DNA from 3 places in the Pseudoalteromonas sp. Angola-7 genome. Region 2 is predicted to be linked to each of the others. Evidence: predicted binding sites of a transcription regulator. Region 2 holds the regulator's gene; each other region holds the start of a gene.

What was found. The regulator sigma-54, encoded in region 2, starts transcription at its own class of promoters, with help from an activator protein. The targets are predictions, from matches to a motif close to GTTGGCACGNNNNTNGNNT.
Region 1: the regulator sigma-54 is predicted to act here: its motif matches at 2,669-2,687, upstream of fliE (flagellar hook-basal body complex protein FliE).
Region 3: the regulator sigma-54 is predicted to act here: its motif matches at 2,047-2,065, upstream of PSH50_RS08205 (EF-hand domain-containing protein).

The regions. Positions count from the first base shown of each region.
Region 1 covers NZ_JAQREL010000010.1:123,931-128,411, forward strand. The annotation lists gene fliG (flagellar motor switch protein FliG) at 1-565, opposite strand, end outside; gene fliF (flagellar basal-body MS-ring/collar protein FliF) at 558-2,273, opposite strand; gene fliE (flagellar hook-basal body complex protein FliE) at 2,294-2,626, opposite strand; gene PSH50_RS14125 (sigma-54 dependent transcriptional regulator) at 2,800-4,224, opposite strand; gene PSH50_RS14130 (PAS domain-containing sensor histidine kinase) at 4,221-4,481, opposite strand, start outside.
Region 2 covers NZ_JAQREL010000003.1:420,459-424,939, forward strand. The annotation lists gene lptA (lipopolysaccharide transport periplasmic protein LptA) at 1-536, shown strand, start outside; gene lptB (LPS export ABC transporter ATP-binding protein) at 533-1,258, shown strand; gene PSH50_RS06800 (RNA polymerase factor sigma-54) at 1,328-2,827, shown strand; gene hpf (ribosome hibernation promoting factor) at 2,855-3,142, shown strand; gene PSH50_RS06810 (PTS sugar transporter subunit IIA) at 3,147-3,599, shown strand; gene rapZ (RNase adapter RapZ) at 3,619-4,464, shown strand.
Region 3 covers NZ_JAQREL010000004.1:242,239-246,719, reverse strand. The annotation lists gene rluB (23S rRNA pseudouridine(2605) synthase RluB) at 1-747, opposite strand, end outside; gene scpB (SMC-Scp complex subunit ScpB) at 744-1,334, opposite strand; gene PSH50_RS08205 (EF-hand domain-containing protein) at 1,486-2,007, opposite strand; gene PSH50_RS08200 (hypothetical protein) at 2,228-2,659, opposite strand; gene xthA (exodeoxyribonuclease III) at 2,901-3,707, shown strand; gene PSH50_RS08190 (energy-coupling factor ABC transporter permease) at 3,713-4,360, shown strand; gene PSH50_RS08185 (putative RNA methyltransferase) at 4,357-4,481, shown strand, end outside.

The DNA.
Region 1 (4,481 bases), on a different contig from region 2:
TAAGTTCTTGTAAAGCTGCAGGTTGTACTTCTTCAAGGTTTGCAATACGCATGGTTAAATCTAGGCGCACTTTTTCAGGAAATTGCGCGAGGATTTCTGCCGATTGCTCTGGCTCTAAATACGATAAAACAATGGTTTGAATTTGCGGGTGCTCATTACGAATAATATTGGCAACTTGCTTTGAGTCCATCCATTTAAGTGAATCTAAGCCTTTAGCCCCTGAGCCCATTACAATTTGGTCTATTAAACTAGCTGCTTTATCTTCACCTAATGCGGCGGTGAGCGCCTTTTTAATAAAGTCTTCTGACTGGAAGCCAATAGTACTAAAGCTTTGTATTTGCTCTATAAATAAATTATGAACTGCGCTAATTTTAGATTGCGACAAGTCATCCAGCGCAGCCATAGCCATGCCTACCTTTTGCACTTGCTTAGGCTCTAAGTGCTTTAGGATTTGCGCTGCGTCTTCTTCAGATAAGCTCAATAAAAGAATCGCGGCTTTATCTACGCCATCTAACTTGTCAACATCAAATGCTGGCGGGAGTTGTTTTTGTTCTTGATCAGTCATCTTCTGTTAACCACGCTTTCACTACTTGTGATGAGAGTTCCGGTTCGTTCGCTACAAGTGCTCTTACCGCTTTAAGCAAATCTTCGTCGCCATGTAAGTCTGGCAGCTGCAGTGTACCATCACTTGAGAAACCAACAGCAGCAGAATCAAAGTCTTTATTTAGCATATCTAGCGTGCTATCGCCAATATCAACCCCTGAGCTTAATGCATCTTCGTCGTACTCTTCAAGCGTATCATCTGGGTAGATCAAGCGCTTAAGCATAGGCTTAACAACCGCCATAATTAATACAATAATAACTAAGGCGCCAAGCACAAGGCGGATGATTTTCATAAACCAATCTTGTTCCCACAGCGGTACTTCTAAGTCTAAATCAACTGCTTCACGCACAAATGGTACGGTTACCACTTCTAATGCATCGCCACGTTGCATATCAAAACCCACCCCACCTTGTAATAGGCGACGTATATTTGACAAAGCTTCTACTGAGCGCGGTGCCATGGTTGTTTCGCCGTTTTCACCTTCTTTGGGCACATAATCAACAGCTACCGATACGCTAATTCTGCGAATAACGCCTGTTTGTTGACGCTTATGCGAAATAGTGGTGTCTAGCTCAAAGTTACGCGTGGCCTCTTTATGCACTCGGCTTGGGTTGGTTGCCGTACCAGCATTGCCCTGGCCTGCCACTTCTGGGATAGTTGAATTCATAGGGGGCTGATTAGTCAGTGCCCCAGGAATACCTACTGCTAAGCCACCTATGTTGTTTTCTTCAAATGTGGTTTCGCTTCTGACTGCTGGTAAGTCTGGGTTGTAGCGCTTTTGTGTTTCCTCTACTGAGCTAAAGTCCATGTTTAAATCAACTTGCGCCGTGTAGTTACCCAAGCCGACTACAGGAATAAGAATACTGTCTATTTTTTCTAAATACTCTTGCTCACGCTTTCTTTCAATGTCGTACTCTTTACGAGAGCGTGCTGCTAATGAGTCTTGTGAGCCTGAATTAAGTAAGCGGCCATTTTGATCTGTTACCGTAACACGTGAAGGCTCAAGCCCTTGTACTGCAGAGGCAATCATATCAACGACTGAATCAATCTCTTCACCATCAAGCGTACGGCCACGTTTAAGAGTCAATACCACTGTGGCTGATGGCTTTTTCTCTCTGCGTGCGAATACGTTTTCTTTTGGGATGGCTAATAAAACTTTAGCGCGAGTAACGTTGTTTAGTTCTTCTATAGTGCGGGCAAGTTGTTGCTCGCGACCGTGCTTTAAGCGCTCACGCTCGAGCCGTTGGCTCACACCAAAACCCATATCTTGCATTATGATATCGGTGCCTGAGGTAGGGCCTTGCTCTAAGCCTTCACGCGCCATCAATAATTTAATGTTTTGATACTCGCTTTCATCAACCGAAATAACGTTGCCGTCTAGCTCGTAGTCAATTTTTTGTGCATCTAAAAAATCAAGTGTTTGGATCAGCTCTTCTGTAGGCATTTTGCCAAGCGGACGCATATCGGGTTGGCGCGCCCAAATAATCACAAATATGGCAATAGCTAAACAAATAGCCAGCGCAATAATTAGGGTAACTTGGCGAAGCACATCAACCCCATTTAAGGCGCTTAAGTAGCCCGACTTTTGTTCTTGTTGCTCGATGTCTTCACTTTGGTCAATACCGCCGCCAGCAAGAGCAAGATCTGTTGATTGATTAGATTGCGCCACAATAATTCTCCACTACCTACTTAAACAGGCATGTTCATAATTTCTTGGTATGACTCAACAAGTTTATTTCTTACTTGTACTGTAGCCTCAAATGCCACTGATGATTTTTGCGAAGCAATCATTGCCTCAGCAAGCGATACACTTCTGTCACCCATTTCAACAGCCACGACTTTTTGTTTAGCATCTTGTTGTAAGCCATTAACCGTATTTAATGCATCGCTTAGTAAGTCACCAAATTGAGCAGATGACGTTGGCTGAGCTTGCGTTGGTAGCTTATTAATTTGATTTGTATGGCCTGCTTCTAAGGCCATAGATTGCATTTCTTGGAATAACGCGCTGTTTTGAATTTTCATAATTTTCTCTGGCAAATGCAGTTAACGTTCATAAAGGGATTAAAGCACAAAGCGTGCCATAAAAATAAACCTTTAATAACATGCAGTTAACTATTATTTTTAAGAGTCAGAGATTTGACAACCCTAAACTAAGCGTGGTTAGTTTAGGGTTATGTACAGAAGGGAGAGTTAGTTTATGCGGGTAGTGAAATACCTAAATCGCGCATTTGTGCGAGTTTATAACGTAAAGTACGCGGGCTGATGCCAAGTGTTTGTGCAACATCTTTACGTTTGCCTTGGCAACGCGCGAGGGTTTCTAAAATTATTTTATGCTCTTTATCTTTTAGCTCATCTTTATAGCTGCCAGTATCTACGCTTGGCAGTGAGCTACTTGCCTCTACAGGCGTTATTTTGTCATCATAATATGCGTCACTGGGGGTACTCTCTTGCTCAGGCGCTATAACCTGAGTAGGCGCAGTGGTGCTTGACGCTTGCATTAAATTTTCAATAAAAATAGCCTGCTCGCCAATTACACTGCCCGTTCGCAAAATAAGCGCACGTTGAATTACATTATCAAGTTCGCGCACATTACCTGGCCAGGTATGGCTCAATAGTTTTTGCTCGGCATCACTATCAAGCGTTGCTAACGGCTCTTTATTTTTAACTAAATGGCGCTCTATTAAATGCTTAGCCAATACAATTATATCGCCCGGGCGCTCACTAAGTGGTCGCCACATTAATGGGAATACATTTAAGCGATAATATAAGTCTTCTCTAAACTTATTATCTGCAACAGCTTCTTTAAGATCGCGGTTACTGGTTGCGAGCACTCTCACATCGAGTGAAATTGTTTTGCGCGCACCTAAGCGCTCAACTTCACGCTCTTGTAATACTCTTAATAGTTTAGCTTGCAGCCCTAAGTCCATTTCTGTTATTTCATCAAGCAATATAGTACCACCTTGGGCTTGCTCAAATTTACCTGGGCACGCTTGTATTGCACCAGTAAAGGCGCCTTTTTCATAGCCAAACAAGGTGGCTTCAAGCATATTTTCGGGAATAGCCGCGCAATTAATTGCCACAAAAGGCGCATCGCATCGGTTTGATTTATCGTGAATATATCGCGCTAATACCTCTTTACCTGAGCCGCTAGGGCCAAGCACCATTACACTTGCATCTGAGCGAGCCACTTTACTTGCAAGTTCTAATAGTTGAATACTGCTGGGGTCGGCTACAATTGGGCCATCAGTGTCTTTTGGTTTTTCGGGTAAATAGCGGCTAACCATATTTAAAAGCACCTCAGGGGCAAATGGTTTAGCCATATAATCAATTGCACCTAAGCGCATTGCCTCTACGGCATCATCAATCGTTGCGTAAGCTGTCATCATTAATACGGGGAGTTCTGGGTAGTTAAGCTTAATGCTCCTGAGCAAATCTAGGCCGCTCATCGCGCCCATTTGCACATCACTTACAACCAACGAAAACTCAGATTTTTTTAATTGGATCATGGCTTGCTCAGCACTTTGCGCTGCAACGCAGGCAATACCTGACATTTCTAACGTGTCTATGAGTGCTTCTCTTAAGCCTGCATCATCTTCAACTACCAGTATTGTATTGCTCATGCTGTTTTCTCCTGCGTTGAGGCCGTGAATATGGGCAGCAATAAACTAAAACATGCACCACCATTGGCATTATTAACCACTTCAACACGTCCTTGATGCGCGTTTGCCACAGAACTTACTACAGCAAGCCCAAGCCCCGTACCTTGGCTTTTAGTGGTATAAAACGGTTCAAAAATTTTCTCTATTTGGCTCAGCTCTACCCCAGGGCCGTTATCGCATACGCTAATACGTACGGTGTCAGGTTCGCTACTATCTCG
Region 2 (4,481 bases):
TCACTAAAATACTTATTATCCCATCGCTAATGCTTGCATTTAGCGCCTCTGCTGCTGAGCCTGCTGCTCAACCGCCAGCAAATCAAATTTCTATTAGTGCAGACCGTCAAGAAGGCCAACTTAAAGAAAACGTAGGTATTTTTGAAAAGAACGTCGAAATTGTGCATGGTAATCGCAAAATTACAGCCGACCGACTCGAAGTACATAAACGTGAAGACTTAGGGGATAACAAACAACTCCTTATTGCCACTGGCAGCCCAGCCTACTTCGAAGAAAAGCAAGACGATGGGACCGTAATGAGTGCCAGTGCAAACGAAGTACGTTACGACGTAGCAAAGCGCTTTTTAACACTTGTTGGCGATGCTGAAGTCGCACAAGCCGGTCAAAAAATTAATGCTAAAAGTATTACCTACGATATGCAGCAGCAGCTTATTAGCGCAGAAAAAGACGAAAACTCTACGGATCGTGTCCACACAATTTTAGTGCCTGTTGAAGCAAAAATTAAAGAAAAAACAGGTAACGAAGGTCAACCATGAGCACCTTAAAAGCAGAACTATTAGCAAAAAGCTATAAAGGCCGCCAAGTTGTAAAAAATGTAGGCCTTGAGGTAGAAGCCGGCAGCATTGTTGGCTTATTGGGCCCTAATGGCGCAGGTAAAACCACCACCTTTTACATGATTGTAGGGTTAGTACCTAGCGACAAAGGTAAAATTTCTATTGATGATAACGACATTACGTTATTGCCTATGCACAGCCGCGCACGCTTAGGCATTGGCTATTTGCCGCAAGAGTCATCAATATTTAGAAAGCTGACAGTTTATCAAAACTTAATGGCTATTTTAGAAACGCGTAAAGAGCTCAATAAAGCCGCACGTGAAGAAACGCTTAACAACTTACTTGATGAATTTAGTATCCAGCATATTCGCGATAGCCAAGGTATGGCGCTTTCTGGTGGTGAACGCCGCCGTGTAGAAATTGCCAGAGCACTGGCAGCAAACCCTAAATTTATTTTATTGGATGAGCCTTTTGCTGGTGTTGATCCGATTTCAGTGTTAGATATAAAGAAAATAATAGAACATCTTAAAAACCGTGGCATTGGCGTATTAATTACCGATCACAATGTAAGAGAAACCCTTGATGTTTGTGAAAAAGCCTACATTGTTTCTCATGGGGAGCTAATTGCATCTGGCACCCCAGAACACGTATTAAATGACAAAACTGTACGCGATGTTTATTTAGGCGAGCAATTTAGGCTGTAACATTTAAGCCACACCTACAAGCATCTGCTAATATTAATTATAACAACACAAAAGGATTGTTAGAGATACATGAGGCAATCATTACAGCTGCGCATGGGCCAGCAACTTACAATGACTCCACAATTGCAACAAGCGATTCGCTTGCTGCAGCTCAGTACATTGGATCTCCAGCAAGAAATACAAGAAGCACTTGATAGCAACCCGCTATTAGAAGTAGAAGAGCAAGATTACACGGAAGAGTCGGCTGGAAAAAATGAACAAAAAGCAGATACGGATGATGTAACCGTAAGCGCATCGGCTGACGATACAACCAGCGAGTACGAGCAAGACAGTGGCGAAGCTTTAAATAAAGACACCGTTAGCGATGATATGGCAATGGATGTAACTTGGGATGAGTACATGAGCGCAGCCCCTGCTGCATCCTCAGGCCCAATGCCGGAAGATGAGTCTATTTATCAAGGTGCCTCTACTGAAACGCTACATGAGTATCTAATGTGGCAGCTTCAGCTTACTCCCTTTAGCCCCACTGACGAAGCCATTGCTATTGCCATTGTAGAAGCTGTAGATGACTCGGGTATTTTAACGCTAAGTTGCGAAGAGATTTTAGAGAGCTTTAACCAAGAAAACGATGACGAAGTTGAAGTTGAACTTGATGAAATAGAAGCCGTTTTAAAGCGTATTCAGTTATTTGACCCTGTAGGTATAGCCGCGCGCAGTTTACAAGAGTGCTTGTGTATTCAGCTAAACCAGTTTGATAAAGACACCCCTTTTATAGAACAAACTAAAATGATCTTAACCGATCACATTGATCTATTAGCGGCACGCGACTATCGTACATTAATGAAAAAGACTAAGCTTAAAGAAGACGAGCTTAAAGAGGTCATGACCCTAATACATACCCTCAACCCAAAACCTGCAGATACAATAGTAAGGGAAGAGTCGGAGTATGTAATACCGGATGTGTCGGTTAAAAAAATAAAAGGCCGCTGGGTGGTAGAGCTAAACCCAGATAGCATGCCAAAAATACGCGTAAATAGTCAGTACGCGGCTATGTCACGTACCGTAAAATCAAGTGGTGATAGCCAATTTATTCGCTCTCACTTACAAGAAGCTAAATGGTTTATAAAAAGCCTTGAAAGCAGAAACGACACGCTGCTCAAAGTAACAAACTGTATTGTAAAACAGCAACAGGCATTTTTTGAACATGGCCCCGAAGCCATGAAGCCAATGGTTTTAAACGATGTTGCTGAAATGGTAGAAATGCATGAATCGACAATTTCGCGTGTTACCACGCAAAAATATATGCATACGCCACGTGGTATTTTTGAGCTTAAGTATTTTTTCTCAAGCCACGTAAGCACTGAAAACGGCGGAGAGTGTTCATCAACCGCAATACGTGCCCTAATTAAAAAGCTAATTGCCGCGGAAAACTCAGCTAAACCATTGAGTGATAGTAAAATTGCGGATATATTGGCAGAGCAAGGAATTAAAGTAGCTAGACGCACAATAGCAAAATACCGTGAATCGCTAGCTATTCCACCGTCAAATCAGAGAAAGAGTTTGATATAAGACGTAAAAAACAAAGAGGAAATGCTTATGCAACTAAACCTAACTGGTCGTCACGTAGAAGTAACTGATTCACTTAGAGACTATGTAAATAATAAATTTGCAAAGCTAGAAAGGCACTCAGATCATATTAGCAATGTGCATGTCATTCTCGATGTAGAAAAACTCAACCAAAAAGCAGAAGCGACTATTCATGTAAGTGGCGCAGATTTATTTGCCTCAACAGAGCACCAAGATATGTATGCCGCTATAGACTCGTTGATTGACAAGCTCGATCGTCAAGTCATAAAACATAAAGAGAAGCTTGCTAGACACTAATATTATGAAATTAAGTACATTAGTATGCCAGGACTGCAGCAAAGCTGCGGTCCTTTTTAGTAGTAAAAAAAGAATTTTAGAGTTTATCAGTGAGCTAGCTCATGAAAAGCTCCCCTACTTACCACAACAAGATATTCTTAATGCGCTGGCAAGCAGAGAAAAGCTAGGCAGTACTGGTATTGGCCGAGGTATCGCCATTCCTCATGGCAGAATGGGTGGCGTAGAAGAGCCGCTGGCTTTAGTACTTGTTAGCGACACCCCTGTTAACTTTGATGCTATTGATAACTGCCCTGTTGATATTTTTGTTGCACTCATCGTACCAGATGGCGATAACCAACAGCACCTAAAGACTCTGGCAACCATAGCTGATAAACTGAGCAACAAAGAATTTTGTAAACAGCTGCGTAGTGCTAAAACCGATGCAGAGCTGTATCAAGTAATTGTTGATCAATCGTAGTAAATACTAAGGGCTATAAATGGAGTTAATTATCATAAGCGGCCGTTCTGGTTCAGGTAAGTCGGTTGCTTTACGCGTGGTTGAAGATTTAGGCTATTATTGCGTAGATAATATTCCGGTCAACTTACTGCCCTCTTTAGTGCGAAGTGTTTCAGATAACTATGACAAAATAGCCGTTAGTATAGATGTTCGTAATATCCCCAAAGAACAAGACGAATTTAACGATATTCTCGAGTACCTTCCTGACTTTGCTAAACCCACACTGTTTTATTTAGATAGTGATGATCAAACACTGATCAAACGTTTTTCAGAAACACGCAGATTACACCCTTTATCCATCGATTCGCTGCCGCTTGATTTAGCAATAAAAAAAGAAAAAGAGCTGCTTGATGTACTCGTAACGCGCGCTGACTTTATGCTTGATACTACCGATTTAAGTGTGCACCAATTAGCAGAGTCAATTCGCGAAAAAATACTGGGTAAAAAAGATAAGCAACTTATTGTAACGTTTGAATCGTTTGGCTTTAAACACGGCATACCTAAAGAAGCTGATTATGTTTTTGATGCTCGCTTTTTGCCAAACCCCCACTGGGAGCCTGAACTTAAACCGCTTACGGGCCTTGATCAACCAGTAAAAGATTTTTTGGCAAATCACAGCATAGTGCAAAAATTCACTTGGCAAATTCAAACCTTTGTACAAACTTGGTTGCCACACTTAGAGCGTAATAACCGTAGTTACCTCACTATTGCAATAGGCTGCACTGGTGGTCAACACCGCTCGGTTTATTTAGCGCAAGCCATTGGTGAGAGCTTTGCTATGACGCATCCGAATGTCAAAATTCGTCATCGTGAGCAAGAAAAGTAACCTTAAAATAATAACCT
Region 3 (4,481 bases), on a different contig from region 2:
GCGGCCTAATTTAACGGTTTTACGTAAATAGTTAACGGTTTCTAAATCAAGTTCAGCCCAACCACCTTGAGGAAGGCGCTTATCTAGCTCTAATTTTCCGTAACGAATACGAATAAGGCGCGATACTTCTACATCCTGCGATTGCCATAAGCGGCGAACTTCACGGTTACGTCCTTCGTTTAGCGTTACATTGTACCAACGGTTAATCCCTTCGCCACCCAGTGATTTAACCGTTAAAAATTTTGCTGGACCATCTTCAAGCTCTACGCCACGCGTTAGGTTTTTAATGGTTTCATTGGTCACTTCACCAAATACACGGGCTGAATATTCACGCTCAACTTCATAACTTGGGTGCATTAAGCGGTTCGCTAACTCACCATCGTTGGTAAATAACATTAAACCAGCTGTGTTAATATCTAGTCGACCAACAGCAATCCAACGCTCACCGTCTATGCGTGGTAAACGGTCAAAAACAGTACGACGTCCTTCTGGGTCTTTACGTGTACTTAATTCCCCTTCTGGCTTGTTGTACATAATTACACGACAAATACGGTCGGCTTTTTCTTCAATTTTTACGCTGTGGCCATCAACACGTATTAAGTCTGTTTCCTCAACACGGTCACCTAATTTAGCCACTTTACCATTAACACTAACGCGGTTTGCATCAATGTATTTTTCCATTTCACGTCGTGAGCCTACCCCTGCACGGGCTAGGACTTTTTGTAACTTTTCACCTTGAATACTCATTCGGATGGTTCTCTCACAGAAGGATCACTTAATAACTGGTTTATTTTACTTTCCTGTTGCGCTGGCAATGCAGGGAGTTCATCTAAACCGGTTAACGAAAAATAATCTAAAAATAATTTTGTTGTTGCATAAAGCGCTGGTTTACCAGGTACTTCTTTATGCCCTACTACTTTAACCCACTCTCGCTCAAGGAGGGTTTTAATAATTGCTGATCCGGTTGTTACGCCTCGTACTTGCTCTATTTCACCACGCGTTATTGGTTGCCTGTAGGCAATTAACGACAATGTTTCTAGTAGTGCGCGAGAGTACTTAGGTGCCCGTTCTTGCCATAAATTACTAAGCCAAGGACTTAAACTACTACACGCTTGAAAGCGATAGCCACTGCCTACTTCAACTAGCTTAATGCCACGTGTTTGATAGTGGGTATGTATAGCGTCTATTGCAGTGTTAATTCGTGACATAGAAATAGCTAAATCAGCCAATACAGTATCTTTTAAGTGGCGTTTGCTAACAGGTTTGTCTGCGACAAATATAGCCGCTTCAATGATCTCAATTAATTGTTCATCACTAATTCGACGACCCGCCATAATATTTTGCTTTGCCCTTTAAAATACGTAGCCATCTATTATGACAGAACATCGCAAAAGGGGGAAAATATATCTGCTTTTAAAACAAATTAAATGCACAAAAAAGCCAGCAATTAATGCTGGCTCTTATGTGTAGCGTATTTAGCTAATATTAGCTGTTTTTATAATGCTTTAGTGCATCATCTTCAGCAACGGCTTTACCGTATTTGCTAATGTAGCCTTTAAACTCACCTTTACTGATGCGTTTATCATTGTTGCCATCCATGTAACCAAAATGGTTTGAAATATCATCATCGTCAGCTTCTTCTACTGAGATGTAACCATTTTTGTCGTTATCTAAACTTCTAAAATCATTTTCGATTTTATCAAATTTAGCTATTTTAGCTTTAAATGCCGACTCACTTACTTCGCTGTCAGTCGCTACCTTACCGGTATTTAACTGCATGTAAGTGTTAAATTCTTTACGACTGATCTCGTTATCCATATTGGTATCAATATTTGAAAAGTGGCCCCAGATGCTATCGTCATCTGCTTCTACTTTTGAAATATAACCATCACTGTCGTTATCTAAACTTGCAAAATCGCTATCGATTTTTTCAAGGCCTTGGTTTGAGGCACAAGCGGCTAAACTTAACGAAGCTAAAATAGTTGTTGCGAGTGTTAACTTTTTCATAAGACGTATCCTTGTAGTTAGTAAATGTCACTTTAACTATTACAAGTCCAATGCCAAAGTGCACAAGCCGCCAACAATCAATAAGTTACGTGTATTTAGCTTATTTTATATACATTAATCAATTACTTAGCTTTGCAATGATTGCTGCATACCTTGTAATTTTTGCAAAAAATACCCAGTACAAACTGGGCATTATTTTAATCTACATGTTACCGCGCAATTAGATTGCTGCGTTTTGGTAACGCTTTACAAATTCAGTTACGTTTTGTCCGTTACACTTTAATGAGTTTAAGTTACCAATTTTTTGGCGAACAGGCGCAAGGCCTTGCTTTAACGCTGTGATACATAACTGTGTTTCTTGGTGTGCATCTTTTGCAAACACTTCAACTTTTGATTCAGCAGCTTGGTTAGACGTTACTTTTTTAGCAATGTCACGAATATCTTGACCATTACATAAAACACTTTTAGAAAAACGCGATAAGTATACACCGTGTTGTGCTGCTTCTTTACGCGCTGCGCTAAAGCCTTCATTTGCACTTAATACACATAATTTAGATTCAAGTTTATTATCTTGGCTAAAGTAAGTGTTGCTTTTTGCTGATACAGACGCAGAGGCTAATAAAGCAGTAGCTAAAAGTAATTGTGTTTTCATGAGAGAGATCCTATTTGAACGACTAAACAAGTAATTATTGCGCATTATATATTCAATAATTACGAGATCAATTGAATTTTTTATTTATTTAAATAATTAATAAAGCATTTACAATGTTTAAACTTTACGCACCAATTGATCAACATTTGCGCAGCTATTTTCTCATTTCGATCATGTTATGTAGGCTTATTTACTGATACAATTTAGTTATAAAAACAGAGTCTAATTAAAGGTAAATTTTATGAAGGTTATTTCTTTCAATATCAATGGTCTGCGAGCTCGCTTACACCAGTTACAAGCAATTATAGATAAACACCAGCCAGACATTATTGGTTTGCAAGAAATTAAAGTTCATGATGAGGCGTTCCCTCTCGAGGACGTACAAAAAATGGGTTTCCACGTTTATTTTCATGGTCAAAAAGCGCACTACGGTGTGGCAATGTTATGCAAAAATGAGCCTAAATCGGTCTTAAAAGGTTTTGCCAGCGACACTGAAGAAGCACAAAAACGCATGATAAGTGTGACAGTTGAGCAAGAAAATGGCCGCGACCTAACGGTAATGAATGGTTATTTCCCACAAGGCGATAATATAAATCACGAAATAAAATTCCCTTATAAGCGTCAGTTTTACAAAGATTTAATGACCCATTTAGAAACAAACCACACGCCCGATGAAGACGTTATCGTTATGGGCGATATCAATATTTCGCCTACCGATTTAGATATTGGTATTGGTGAAGTAAACGCTAAACGCTGGCTTAAAACAGGTAAGTGCTCGTTTCAACCAGAGGAGCGCGAATGGCTTGCTAAATTATTAAATTGGGGCTTTAAAGATACCTTCAGAGAGCAAAACCCTGAAACAAGCGACAAATACTCGTGGTTTGATTATCGCTCTAAAGGGTTTGTAGATAATCGTGGCCTACGCATTGATGTTGTACTTGCTACCCATGCCCTTGCCGAGCGATGTATTGATACCGGCATAGATTACGAATTACGCGGCATAGAAAAGCCCTCTGACCATGCGCCAATTTGGTCAACCTTTAAATAATTGCTATGTTAACGCTTAAAATGCAAGGGCTCCTTTGGGCCCTTGTTTTAATTATTACCTTTATAAGCGTAGAAAAAAATACCTATAAAGCACTTTATAAAACGCCTGCACGGCAAATAGGGGTGCTTGCGTGTGCGTTAGTGTTTGCCATGTTATGGCAAATTAAAGCGGGTATTTTAAGCGGTCTTGATTTACACATTTTAGGTGTAACTGCCGCAACGCTAATTTTAGGGTGGCGCCTTGCTATTTTAAGTAGCCTGCTGGCTAGTGCCCTATTGGCGGCTTTTGCAAACATTGATCTTAATCTTTTGCCCATGCAAATACTGTTTGGTGCATTTATTCCTACATTATTAAGCTACCTTGGCTTTATAATGAGTTATCAGTATTTACCGCGTCACTTTTTTGTTTATATTTTTGTGTGCTCTTTTATATTGGCAGGCTTTATTGCATGTCTAAAAATAAGCTTAGGGGCTTTGTTTTATTTGCTTATAGGGCAATATAATTGGCAAGAATTGGCAGATAATTACGTATACCTAAGTGCTATCATTTGGTTTCCTGAGGCAATGCTTAACGGTATGGCCATTACGCTTTTGATCACTTATCGGCCACACTGGGTCAAAACTTTTTATGATAAGGACTACCTAGACTCATGAGTCTGCAATACCAATGCCCTTTATGTAACCACGCACTTTTAAAACATAATTCATCACTTCGATGTGACAATAATCACACCTTCGACTTTGCCAAAGAAGGCTATGTAAATTTATTACCGGT